4 regions of the Staphylococcus sp. HMSC071G07 genome follow, and region 2 is predicted to be linked to each of the others. Evidence: predicted binding sites of a transcription regulator. Region 2 holds the regulator's gene; each other region holds the start of a gene.

Region 1 (3,217 bases), on a different contig from region 2:
TTCCTTTAACGTCATAGAACCTTTGTCCCAAAGCGTCAATAGAATTAGAACTTCCTCTTTAGATAACTCGTATTCGCTTTGAACACTGTTGAAGATCGCTTCAACATCTTTAAATAAAGATTCAAGTTCTAAAATATTCGTCACCTTTTGTTCAGTCGTGTTCCCCATCAAACATTCCTCCAATCATAGATTTTATCGATAAAGAAAAAATTAATTTATATAAAATGTAGAACACTGTAGAAGAAGTGTTACTTTACAATAACATCCCTACGCATCATGAAGTAACACTTTACATTCTACAGTTTAAAATGACTATATGTTAAATGCAATGTAAATAGTTTGTCTAAAGAGATATAGTAAATTCACAAAACATTTTATATTAAATTAATCTCATTATCATTTTAAGATCAATCTATGATTTATGCAATTATATGGTTTTGAATTTTATCTTGCATTTCTTTAAGCACTTGTGCTGACTTATCAAATTGCGCTTGTTCCTCTTCACTTAACGGGGATTCAAAGATACGTTGCGCACCATCACGAGTTACTAATGTTGGAACGCCAATGTATACATCTTCTTGTCCATATTCACCTTCTAGATAGCTAGATACAGTGAGGACTTTCTTTTGGTTAAAGAGGATGGCTTTAGTAATGTGTAATAAGCCCATCGCAATTCCGTAGTAAGTCGCACCTTTGGCTTCAATAATTTCATATGCTGCATCACGTGTACGTACGAAGATTTCTTCAATGCGTTTTTCACGTTTTTTATCATTTTTTAAAATATCAAATAAAGGTTGACCTGCGATATTTGCTTGTGACCATACAGCTAACTCTGAATCACCATGTTCGCCGATAATTTGACCGTGGACACTACCTGGAGATACACCAAATTCTTCAGCGAGTTCAAATTTGAAACGCGCAGTATCTAGGATTGTGCCAGAACCGATAACACGTTCTTTCGGTAAACCTGATACTTTATAAGTGACATAAGTTAAGATGTCGACAGGGTTTGTCGCGATAAGGAAGATACCGTCGAAACCACTGTTCATGATTTCTGTCACGATAGATTTAAAGATCTTCGTATTTTTCTCAACTAAGTCTAAACGTGTCTCACCTGGTTTCTGAGCCGCTCCAGCAGTGATAACTACGATATCAGCATCTGAACAATCGCTATATTGACCTGCTTTAACAGTCACGCGTGAATCACCATAAGGGGCACCATGGTTGAGGTCCATTACGTCACCTTTCACTTTATCTTCATTGAGATCGATGATGACAAGCTCGTCTGCTACACCTTTCGCTACCATTGCAAATGCGTAGCTTGAACCTACTGCACCGTCTCCAACTAATACTACTTTATTACCTTTCGTACGTTCCATACTTACTCTCTCCTATCACAAAACTTTGTATAACTATGTGATTTATTTCACAAATTAAATATACCAAATATTTCTATAAAAAGCAAGATTAATAGCTTTATGTAAAATTTTCGTCACTATATAATTACTCACGCTTACAGTATGTTTATACATTTGCCAACTTTTCAAACAAGGATTGTTCGAGTCATCTTACAAAACCTAAAAAAGACTAGAACTTCACAGACACTTAAAATACACAAGCGCTAAGTGTGAAATCCTAGTCTTCCGATACCTTCATGGCATTATAATTTTAAACGATCCATGTGAGCTTACCCTTTATCATTAGTCAGTCGAATTAACTTGATTTTCGTCATCAATGATGAACCCAAGATTGCTGACACTGTTATTTAAGAAAGCTAGAATGTAACGCATCACTTCATCTCTTTCCGGTTCGTTATGGACTTCATGATACAGTCCAGACCATTCTTTATAGTACAGTTCTGGTGTAGCTACCTTCACTTTCACTTCACGCATCACATCTATATCAGCAATCTTATCTTCTGTCCCTAGCATCAAGAGCAACGGTAATGATTTAATATCTTTCAAATGCTCTACGGTTTCTTTCATAATTTCAGTTACTTCTTTGTACCAGTAATATGTCACTTTACGCAACATCATTTGATCATCTTCAGTTTCCTCAATTACTTCTTCATTACGCGTTAAATCACGTGCTTCAATTCCAATATTAAAGCGTGTATCTTTCGCTAACTTTCCAATATTTGAAAGTATTTTATCTTTACGCGTCTTAGCCGTTTTCGTAAATTCTAACAGTGGAGAAACGAGTAATAGGCCTTCAATCGGTACCTCAGTCTTTTCCAATAAATTGAGCGCAATAAGTCCGCCTAGACCCACGCCGAGGAGATATGTAGGTAACTTGTACTCGTTCGCAATGCGGATCCACTCAAGGACAGCTTCATGATAAACATCGAAACTCTCGATTTGTCCTTTATTTGCACGAGAAGTCTGACCTTGTCCAGGTAAATCGCCCATGATGACATGATAGCCTTGGCGTCGCAACATCGTGATGAGATATGCATATCGACCTGTGTGTTCTAACATATTATGCGCGATGACGATGACGCCTTTCGCCTCGCTTTCAGTTTCCCATTTCCACATGTCTTCTAAATCCCTTCTTCTTCAAGTTCTTATTCTTTATTGTATCAAACTCTGTTTCCGTATTTCCACGTTCAACCTACTCTCCTTTTTAAAATACTTCACTTTCTTTCTAAACACACTTAATCTGATTGTTTAAGGCCTTAACAACTATTTTCTTTATTTTATAGGTAAAAGGCTAAACGTCCCGCGTCGCAATTTCTATCACACTTTTAATGTTTGAAAATTTCCAAATTGTGTAAATTATGTGTTTGTAAACGATTTCACTACTATTCATTTCATGCTACACTATATGAAAGGCACAATATTTCTAAAGGAATGGGAGGAATTTCAATGCCACTAGTGAAAGATTTTTTTATAGGTATATCTAATAATACTTTTTTAAACAAACTCGCTAAGAGTATCGGCCCTACACTAGGAGCAAATCGAGTAGTAGCTGGAAACACGATGGACCAGCTCATCGATACAATTCAAAAGCTCAACGACAAAGGGATTACAGTGACAGTAGATAAACTGGGAGAATTCGTTGAGAATGAAGGCGAAGCCATCTTAGCGAAACATGAAATCCTCGAAGTCATGTACGCGATCAACAACCATAATGTCGATGCGCACATGTCAGTGAAACTCAGTCAACTCGGATCTGAGTTCGATTTAGAATTAGCTTATCGTAATTTAAGAGAAATATT
Region 2 (3,217 bases):
ATCTAAAAAGTAACGGTCATGACTGATAATAACGATGGCGCCATTAAAGAAATTAAGATATTGTTCGAGCCACTCCGTCGTCTCCATGTCCAAATGGTTGGTCGGCTCGTCAAGAAGGAGCAAATCAGGTTCGCTCAGCAACATTTGCGCAAGAGAGAGTCGCGTCTTCTGACCACCGCTAAAGTCGTTGATAGGGCGGTCGAAATCTGTCTCCGTAAAGGACAAACCGTGTAGCACAGTCTTGATCTTGCTCTGATATTGGTAGCCTTCACGCTGCTCAAAGTCGTTAGAGAGTTTCTCGTAAGTCGCAATATGTTCTTGATACTCTGAACTTTCGTAGTCGTCTGCGTGTTGAGCGAGCCACTCTGTTTCTTCACGCATACGTTCTTCTAATGAAATGATGTATTCAAACGGTTGCGACATGGCTTCGAAGACCGTCTGTTCTGTATCGAGCGTCATTTGTTGGGTGAGGTAACCAAGTTTCAAGTCTTTCACTTTGGAAATGTGACCTGAGTCATAGTCCTCTACGCCAGCAATTATCTTCATTAATGTGGACTTACCGGCGCCGTTTCGTCCAACGATACCGATGCGCTCGCCGCTTTTTACTTCGAAATTGACATCATTGAAGATGTCTTCGCCGTCGAATGATTTAGTAATATGGTTGAGTTGTAATAGAATCATTCTGCTTTGCACCTCACTCACTTTCATATTCTACATTATTAAGGTTTTGGATAAAATAAGAGTTGTTTATTTTCATAAAGTATTAAGGTATAATATTTTTTAGATTGAGGGTAAAATAGAAAAAATAACACGTTTTCACTTTGACGATTTTCCCTTGCTTAGAGGATCACACTCAACTAATTTTTGTCGCTTGTATAGCTCCAAAAATGGATTTTCGTTGTGATCTTAATCTCTCAAGCGTGTCAAATCGTCTTGGGAAAACGAAATCCAAATTGACTCTTACTAAGGGCAAAGAAATAATTATATCTTCTTTGCTTATTATTTAATTCTATTTACCATTCATAAAGATAAAAATAGTAGTAATAGTAAAGTGTTAAAGTGTAAGTGTTTCAAAATATGTAACTTATACTTGTACATCTCTATTACTATAACCATTAATTTTTATCTAAGAGTAATAGTTCTATTAATAGAAGACTCATATTGAGGAGGAAGCCCAAATGGCTATTCATAGCGATAAGATTCCTCGCGCTACTTTAAAGCGTTTACCTTTATATTATAGATTCGTCAATACCTTGAAAGCAAAGGGAATTGATCGAGTTAATTCTAAGACCATTAGCGAGGGTCTAAATATAGATTCAGCAACGATACGTCGTGATTTTTCCTACTTTGGAGAGTTAGGCAAGAAAGGCTATGGTTATAACATCGATAGTTTGTTAAACTTTTTTAAAAATGAAATTAACGAGAACCAAGATATTAAGATTGCTCTCGTCGGTGTCGGTAACCTCGGTAAAGCCTTACTCACGTACAACTTCTCTATCCATGATGAAATGACGATTACTGAGGCGTTTGATATCCGAGATGAGATTATCGGCAAACAAATCGGTAGTGTTGCTGTAAAACATATGGATCAACTGCAAGAGACTTTGGCGCATGAAGCGATAGATGTGGTGATTCTGACGACACCTGAATCTGCAGCTCAGCATGTCGCCAATCAATTGGTGGAAGCAGGGGTCAAGGGAATTCTGAATTTCTCACCTGCACGTATTGAGACTCCAGAATCTGTGCAAGTTCATCAAATTGATTTAGGTATCGAATTGCAGTCACTACTATTCTTTATGAAGAATTATCAAAGTTAAGATTAAAGCTAGTGAGAATGGGATAATGATTACTACATTCTGTTATTATCCTATTTTTATTAGCTCTAAAAATAAATGTCACATTTTTCGTAATACGATTGAAAGGGGTATGTATAACAATGGTCTTCTGCACCAATTGCGGCCATAAAAACTCAGAAAATCAAAAGTTCTGTGTAAATTGTGGCGCACCACTCAGAAATGCAAATGTTTCTCAACAAACATCACAAAATCAAGATAAGGAACAAACACAATCACAACAACATGATTCTCAACACACATCTACACAGCAACAACATCATCAAGGCGGCAACCAAGGTCGTGCGCATCAAGCTACACAGTCTTCGGCTTCTCAATCTTATGGCGCACATCAACAAACACGTCAAACACCACATACATATCAACAAGAGCCAGACAAACGAGGCGGCTCTAAAGTGTGGATTGTGATTTCAACAATCATCTTCTTAGCGATTCTTGCAGCGCTCATCTTTGGTGCCTATAAACTTTATGATCACTATACGAACAAATCAGACGATCACAAGCAGTCACAACATGCATCTAAGAAAGACTCAAACAAATCGAAGTCTAGTGATTCTGATGATAGTTCTAGCGATAAGGATAAAAAGGACGACCCAGCAGATAATCCGACAGACCCTGATGCAGCAAAAGTAGACGTATTCAGTGATCACTTTGATAAAAACTATATGAAAGCACCATCTAAACAAGGCTACAACGGTATTAATAATGGTATGTCGAGAGAGCAAGTTGAGAAGAAACTTGGCCATCCTGAAGGTGAAGTCGATGGACGCGACCACGTCTTCAAGCAGTATCATGATCTAGCCGTTTACTACAATGATGACGATGAAGTTGAACAAGTTGCGATTGCGCCTCACGGTGTCAGCAAGAGTGAGTACATCGATGTGTATAGTGAACCTGACGATTACGAAGGTGACGACCTCGTATATGACTCAGATACGACAAATAACTTTAGTGTGGTCGTAACTGTTGACGGTGGTTCAGTGAAGACAATTGAGAATATTGACCAACTAGATCGTTAATTTAAGAACTTTGACGATGTAGCTAGGGTTAAAAGGCTCATGTCACCAGCACAAATGAACATATATTTTATTCAAAGAGCGGAACTCATTAAGGTTCCGCTCTTTTGTTATGCGCTGAAGCAAGCTTGTCACTCGTTTTGATAGTATACATCTTCACTTTTATCTCAAACACGAAATATATCAAAAATAATGTTAGACAGAAGTCTTGAAATAGTAATATTATAGTATTATTATTGTTATTAATCATATTAGTTTTATCGGGAATAGGGAGTGAAGTTATGAACTGGTTGATCTTAACAGGGATTATCGTCGGTATACTACTCGGGTTTATTATGCAGCGTACGA
Region 3 (3,217 bases), on a different contig from region 2:
ATTTCAATTTATCAACGAATGACTCTTCATATTTCCACTGATCTGTCGCAAAGTAGAACCAGCTTGTACCGTTCTGTAAGCGTGGTGGACCTTGCCAGTCTTTCGCGAAGGCTACAGTATTCCAACCTTCAATCGGACGACATTTCTCTTGACCCACGTAGTGCGCCCAACCGCCGCCGTTAACACCTTGGCATCCGCACAGTAAGACAAGGTTTAATACTGCTCGATAAATCGTATCTGAGTTGAACCAGTGGTTGATACCGGCACCCATGATAATCATAGAACGCCCTTTCGTATCGATTGCGTTCTGTGCAAATTCACGACCTACTTGTGCTACAACATCTGCTTTCACACCTGTGATTTGCTCTTGCCATGCTGGTGTGTAATGAGATGATGCATCGTCATAGCCTTTCGCTTCGAGTTCATGATCAAATCGTTTAATACCATATTGACTTGCCATAAGGTCGTAAATCGTAGTCACATAACGTGTTGAACCGTCTGCTAATGTGACTTTATGCGTTGGAATTGGGCGTTGGAATACTCCGTTTCCTTCGTTATCGAAGTATGGGAAGTTGATTGTTTGTAACTCGTAATCACTATCAGTAATAGACAGTGCTGGATCAATCTTAGTACCATCTTCAGTCTCTAACTTCAGATTCCATTTCTTACCTTCTTCCCAACGTTGACCCATCGTACCGTTTGGAACAACGAGTTGTTGAGTTAAAGCGTCGAATACCACTGGTTTCCATTCGCTATTTGCAGTCTCTTGACCGAGATCATTGACACGTAAGAAACGGCCTGCTTTGAGTCCTTGTTCATCTTCGTCGAGCATGATGACGAATGGCATATCTGTGTATTGTTTTGCATAGTTGATGAAGTGTTCTGAAGGTTGATCTTCGTAGAATTCTTGTAAAATGACGTGTGTCATCGCTTGCGCAACGGCAGCGTCTGTACCAGGATGTGGTGCCAGCCAGTTGTCAGCGAACTTAACATTTTCCGCATAGTCAGGAGCGACTGATACAACTTTCGTTCCTCTGTAACGCACCTCTGTCATAAAGTGCGCATCTGGTGTACGAGTTAACGGTACGTTAGATCCCCACATCACAATGTAAGAAGCATTGTACCAGTCACTAGATTCCGGCACATCAGTTTGTTCACCCCAAATTTGTGGTGAAGCTGGTGGTAAATCGGCATACCAGTCGTAGAAACTCAACATTTCCCCACCAAGTAAGCTGACAAAGCGCGCACCGGAAGCATAGCTCAACATCGACATGGCTGGAATTGGAGTGAATCCGGCGATACGGTCTGGACCATATTTCTTAATCGTATAAATAATTTGTGCTGCGATGAGTTTAGATACGTCTTTCCAATTTGTACGGATGAGTCCACCTTTACCTCTCGCTTGTTTGTAAGTACGTGCTTTCTCATCATCTTCAACGATAGACGCCCATGCAGCGACCGTGTTATTATCGTGTTCTTTTAACGCTTCAACCCACAATTCCCACAATTTGCCACGAATGTATGGATAGCGAATACGTAATGGGCTATATTCGTACCATGAGAATGACGCACCACGTGGACAGCCGCGTGGTTCAAACTCAGGCATATCGGGACCACAGCTTGGGTAGTCAGTCTGTTGGTTCTCCCACGTAATCACGCCGTTCTTAACAAATACTTTCCATGAACAGGAGCCTGTACAGTTTACACCGTGTGTCGTACGTACAACTTTATCGTGACTCCAACGCTCACGATACATCTTCTCCCATTCTCTACTCTTATGTTCTAATACGGACCAGTTGCCGTTGAACTTCTCTGTTGGTTTGAAAAAGTTCGTTTTAAATTTCTTCATTTCATAACATCCTCTCAAACATGCCCTGTTTCTCTGAGTGAATCGCCACTGCATAATCTTTTACTTTCCGTACGCCTTTCACTCTTATCTATTAAAAAGTAATGATATGTTTTAATAACTTGTTAATTTATTGTACATTTTTTCACAAGACCCTCATATTAGGGATTTGCCTATTTGCCTCATAGAACTCCCTTACCCCTTGTAGCAATGCACTTTGTAGCGGTATTAAAATTGAAAAAGACACCCCAGCGAATTGGATTGTTTCCAATTGCTAGAGTGCCACTCAATTTATAGATATAAATTACAATAACGTTTCTTTGATATGCTGAATCAACGCGAGTTGCGACGGATGATAATCGCAATGAGGATCAATGTCTAAAAATGCAGTGCGACCTTCTTCATAAATTTCAAATGCACGAGCGATGTTAGCTGTTCGATTGCCTTGAAGTAGTTCAGGTGTTGAGACCTTCGTGTTAAACATCTTCTCTAAATCTAACACAGGCCCTATGAGAATGAGACCTGGGCCATCAACGTCACTGTCCTCTACTTGTGATGCAATCGTTGAGACATGACCTTTAATCACCTGTTCACGTTCATACGATGCTTGAAAAATAACATTCACTGGATAATCTATGTCAGTCTCTTGTTGAATGGTCGACATGATTTGTCCAATCCTTTTAATACCCATATAAATCGCTAAAGTGCCTTGCTGCATCATCGAAACGAAGCGCTCGGGCGTGTCGATAATTGCTTGACCAGTACAGTACGTCACGCTGTTCGACAAACGACGAGACGTCAGACCGATACTCAAGGTAGCGACTGCAGCACTCGCACTCGTAACTCCTGGTACTACCTCGTAATCGATGTTCTCTTGTTCAAGTGCTTCAACCTCTTCTTGTAGCCGTCCAAAGATCGCAGGATCGCCACCTTTCAATCTCACTACACATCCATGCTTCTCAGCACTGGCAATCAGTTGTTGATTGATTTCTTCTTGCTTCGTCGTAGGATGATAAGGAATCTTACCTACATTGATTAGCTGCGCATCAGGACGCGTCAACTGCAAGATAAATGGATTAACCAGACGATCATAAAGTACGACGTCAGCTTTATATAACAAGTGTTCCGCTCGACGTGTTAATAAGTTTGGGTCACCCGGTCCAGCACCCACGAGATACACTTTAGGTGCTACAGACATATATAGACATCTCCATTATCTACAGTCACCTCGTAAACTGACACACATCCTGTATCAGGTTCTTGGACTTCGCCTGTGTTTAAATCAATCTTCTGATCATGTAAGGGACAATAGACATACTCCCCGCTGACTGTACTTTCTGACAGTGGTCCTTGTTTGTGAGGACAAATATT
Region 4 (3,217 bases), on a different contig from region 2:
CAGTAGACGGCGTTAACGTCGAGCTTGCGGCAAACATTGGTACACCTAAAGACCTTGATGGTGTAATGGACAATGGTGCTGAAGGTATTGGCTTATACCGTACAGAATTCTTATATATGGGCAGAGACGAAATGCCGTCAGAAGATGAACAATTTGAAGCGTACAAATCCGTGTTAGAAGAAATGGATGGTAAACGCGTCGTTGTTCGTACGTTGGATATCGGCGGAGATAAAGAGTTACCATATTTAAATCTGCCTGAAGAAATGAATCCATTCTTAGGTTACAGAGCAATTCGTCTATGTCTGAATGAACCAGAAATATTCAAACCACAACTTCGTGCGTTATTACGTGCGTCAACGTATGGTAAGTTGAGCATCATGTTCCCAATGGTTGCAACGGTTCAGGAATTCCGTGATGCGAAAGCACTTTTAAACGAAGAAAAAGAGAAGTTAATTAAAGAAGGCGTTGAAGTGGCTGAGGATATTGAACTTGGTATCATGGTTGAAATTCCAGCTACAGCTGCATTAGCTGATGTCTTTGCGAAAGAAGTTGACTTCTTTAGTATCGGTACAAACGACTTGATTCAATATACGATGGCAGCAGACCGCATGTCAGAACGTGTTTCTTATCTTTACCAACCATACAATCCATCCATTTTACGCCTTGTTAAACAAGTTATTGATGCTTCACATCAAGAAGGTAAATGGACAGGTATGTGTGGTGAAATGGCTGGCGATGCTACTGCTATTCCAGTCTTACTCGGTCTCGGCTTAGATGAGTTCTCTATGAGTGCGACATCTGTACTCAAAGCACGTCGCCAAATCAAAGGTTTAAGTCAGAACGAAATGCGTGAACTCGCAAATCGTGCACTTGATTGTGTTTCTGCTGATGAGGTAGAAGATTTAGTTCAATCTTATACGAAATAAGTTGTTTTTATAACTATGATTGATAAAAAATAAGAGCTTAAGTTGAATGCGAATAGCTTCAGCTTAAGCTCTTTTTAGTAGGTAGTAAGATAGAAAAGTCGTGTTTCTATAGTCTGGGATTGGGCTGACTCCGTCTACTCTTTTATATGATGATTTAGCATAACGCCTTTTCTCAATATTATCCATGTTTAGCGACGTATAGAATCAGGAATGATAGTAGTATATTCATTTCTGTCGAAAATAGTATAAATCTTCTACTCAATGCTAAACGCGTGATTGATTTTATCCATATCTACAGAATACATAGGCTCTCCATTTAACAGAATAAATGGTGTCGCAGACGCATCATAATCTATCATCTCATTACGATATGGACCATGATTAATATTCTTTTCAGTATAGTCAACGTTATGTTCAGCTAAGTAATTTTTTACAAATGTGCAAGGTGGACAATCATCTTGGGTATAAATAACAATTTCACTCATAGTGTTACTCCTTTTAAGCTTAGAATAATTACAGATTAGCATAATCGTTGAACAGACGAAAGGGGTCTGAACCGCGCGTTGTCAAAGATTTGTCATTTAATTTATGAACAAATTGATTTCATTTGGTATAGTAGTCGATTTATAATTTAACAGAATCATGAGTAAGAACTCAATGATATTTATATAAATATAGGTGATATTATGGATTCAGTTGAAATTGCACGTTTTCTCACAGGAATGACGCTCGCAGTTCATATTATATTCGCAACGATTGGTGTAGGTATGCCACTCATGTTTGCTATCGCTGAATTTCTAGGGATCAAGAAGAAAGATCCTGAATATTTAACTTTAGCGAAGCGTTGGGTAAAAGGTTACACGATCACCGTTGCAGTAGGTGTTGTTACAGGTACGATTATAGGTTTACAACTTTCTCTATTATGGCCGTCCTTTATGAAGATTGGTGGACATGTCATCGCACTACCACTCTTTATGGAGACGTTCGCATTCTTCTTTGAAGCGATCTTCTTGAGTATTTACCTCTACACTTGGGATCGTTTCAAAAGTCAGTGGACCCATCTTATTATTAGTATCCCCGTGATACTTGGTGGTTCCTTCTCAGCATTGTTTATCACCTCAGTTAACTCTTTCATGAATACACCCGCAGGATTTGAAATGAAGAATGGCAGAATGATTAACGTCGAACCGTGGGCTGCGATGTTTAATGATTCGTTCTTAGTGAGATCATTCCACGTCGTTGCAACGGCCTTAATGACGATGGCTTTCGTTCTCGCAACGATTGCTGCTTTTAAACTGTTAAAGAATAAATTTAAGAAAGACGCCGCTTATCATAAAAAAGCTTTAAAATTAACGATGATTCTCGGTTTGATCTTCACGTTAGGTTCTATGCTTGCTGGAGATATGTCAGCGAAATTCCTCCATCAAGAACAACCGGAGAAACTCGCTGCGTATGAATGGCACTTTGATACCCAAAGTAAGTCTGATCTCGTATTCTTCGGTGTACTGGATGAAGATAAACAAGAAGTTTCAGGCGCAGTCAAAATACCTGGCTTACTTAGCTTCTTAGCTGATAATAACGTGAATACGAAAGTGAAAGGCTTAAACGACTTTAAAGCGAGTGAACTCCCACCGATGATTGTCCATTACTACTTTGATTTGATGGTCGCAATGGGCGTGTTCTGTTTCATCGTCTCAGCCGTATTTATTATTACGATGATTTTTAAACGCTTACGTCATTGGACTTTCAAGAAACCATTGCTTTATGCAGCAATTCTAACGGGTCCAGCTGCACTATTAGCGATTGAATTTGGTTGGTTCTTAACTGAACAAGGACGTCAACCGTGGATTATTAGAGGTTATATGAAAGTGGCACAAGCAGCAACACAAGCAGGTGGACTCACGTTAGTAACGATTCTGTTTGGATTACTTTATTTAGTCCTTCTTGTTACTGCATCTTACGTGCTGATTCGGATGTTCAGAAACAAACCTGCTTACAAAGAGATCGACGAACTTTCCTCAGAAAGAGGTGACCATTAATGGATTACGCACATGTAGGCATATTAGTCTTATCGCTATTCTTGTTCTGCTATATCATCATCGGTTCAATAGATTATGGGGCAGGATTCTTCACGTTACATGCGAAGATTACACATCAAGATAAACGTATTAATCACCTCATTGCACGGTATTTAAATCCGGTGTGGGAAGTGACGAATGTCTTCTTCGTCTTCTTCTTCGTAGGAATAGTTGGGTTCTTCCCAGATACAGCGAAATATATGGGTACTGTCT

What was found. The regulator Rex, encoded in region 2, represses fermentation and respiration genes when NADH is low (regulators of the CRP and FNR family bind a similar motif). The targets are predictions, from matches to a motif close to TTGTGAAATATTTCACAA.
Region 1: HMPREF2802_RS04065 (L-lactate dehydrogenase) is a predicted target of Rex. The motif match lies at 1,415-1,432, and genes of this name have one in related genera.
Region 3: HMPREF2802_RS09100 (nitrate reductase subunit alpha) is a predicted target of Rex. The motif match lies at 1,980-1,997, and genes of this name have one in related genera.
Region 4: HMPREF2802_RS04975 (cytochrome ubiquinol oxidase subunit I) is a predicted target of Rex. The motif match lies at 1,490-1,507, and genes of this name have one in related genera.

What each region holds. Positions count from the first base shown of each region.
Region 1 covers NZ_KV804766.1:30,664-33,880, reverse strand. The annotation lists gene HMPREF2802_RS04070 (transcriptional regulator, SarA/Rot family) at 1-168, opposite strand, end outside; gene HMPREF2802_RS04065 (L-lactate dehydrogenase) at 420-1,379, opposite strand; gene HMPREF2802_RS04060 (alpha/beta fold hydrolase) at 1,701-2,534, opposite strand; gene HMPREF2802_RS04055 (proline dehydrogenase family protein) at 2,865-3,217, shown strand, end outside.
Region 2 covers NZ_KV804774.1:18,841-22,057, forward strand. The annotation lists gene HMPREF2802_RS07870 (ABC-F family ATP-binding cassette domain-containing protein) at 1-681, opposite strand, end outside; gene HMPREF2802_RS07875 (redox-sensing transcriptional repressor Rex) at 1,179-1,817, shown strand; gene HMPREF2802_RS07880 (zinc ribbon domain-containing protein) at 1,937-2,872, shown strand; gene HMPREF2802_RS07885 (YeeE/YedE family protein) at 3,151-3,217, shown strand, end outside.
Region 3 covers NZ_KV804783.1:62,808-66,024, reverse strand. The annotation lists gene HMPREF2802_RS09100 (nitrate reductase subunit alpha) at 1-1,849, opposite strand, end outside; gene cobA (uroporphyrinogen-III C-methyltransferase) at 2,151-3,044, opposite strand; gene nirD (nitrite reductase small subunit NirD) at 3,035-3,217, opposite strand, start outside.
Region 4 covers NZ_KV804768.1:135,347-138,563, reverse strand. The annotation lists gene ptsP (phosphoenolpyruvate--protein phosphotransferase) at 1-926, shown strand, start outside; gene HMPREF2802_RS04980 (glutaredoxin family protein) at 1,181-1,411, opposite strand; gene HMPREF2802_RS04975 (cytochrome ubiquinol oxidase subunit I) at 1,613-2,965, shown strand; gene HMPREF2802_RS04970 (cytochrome d ubiquinol oxidase subunit II) at 2,965-3,217, shown strand, end outside.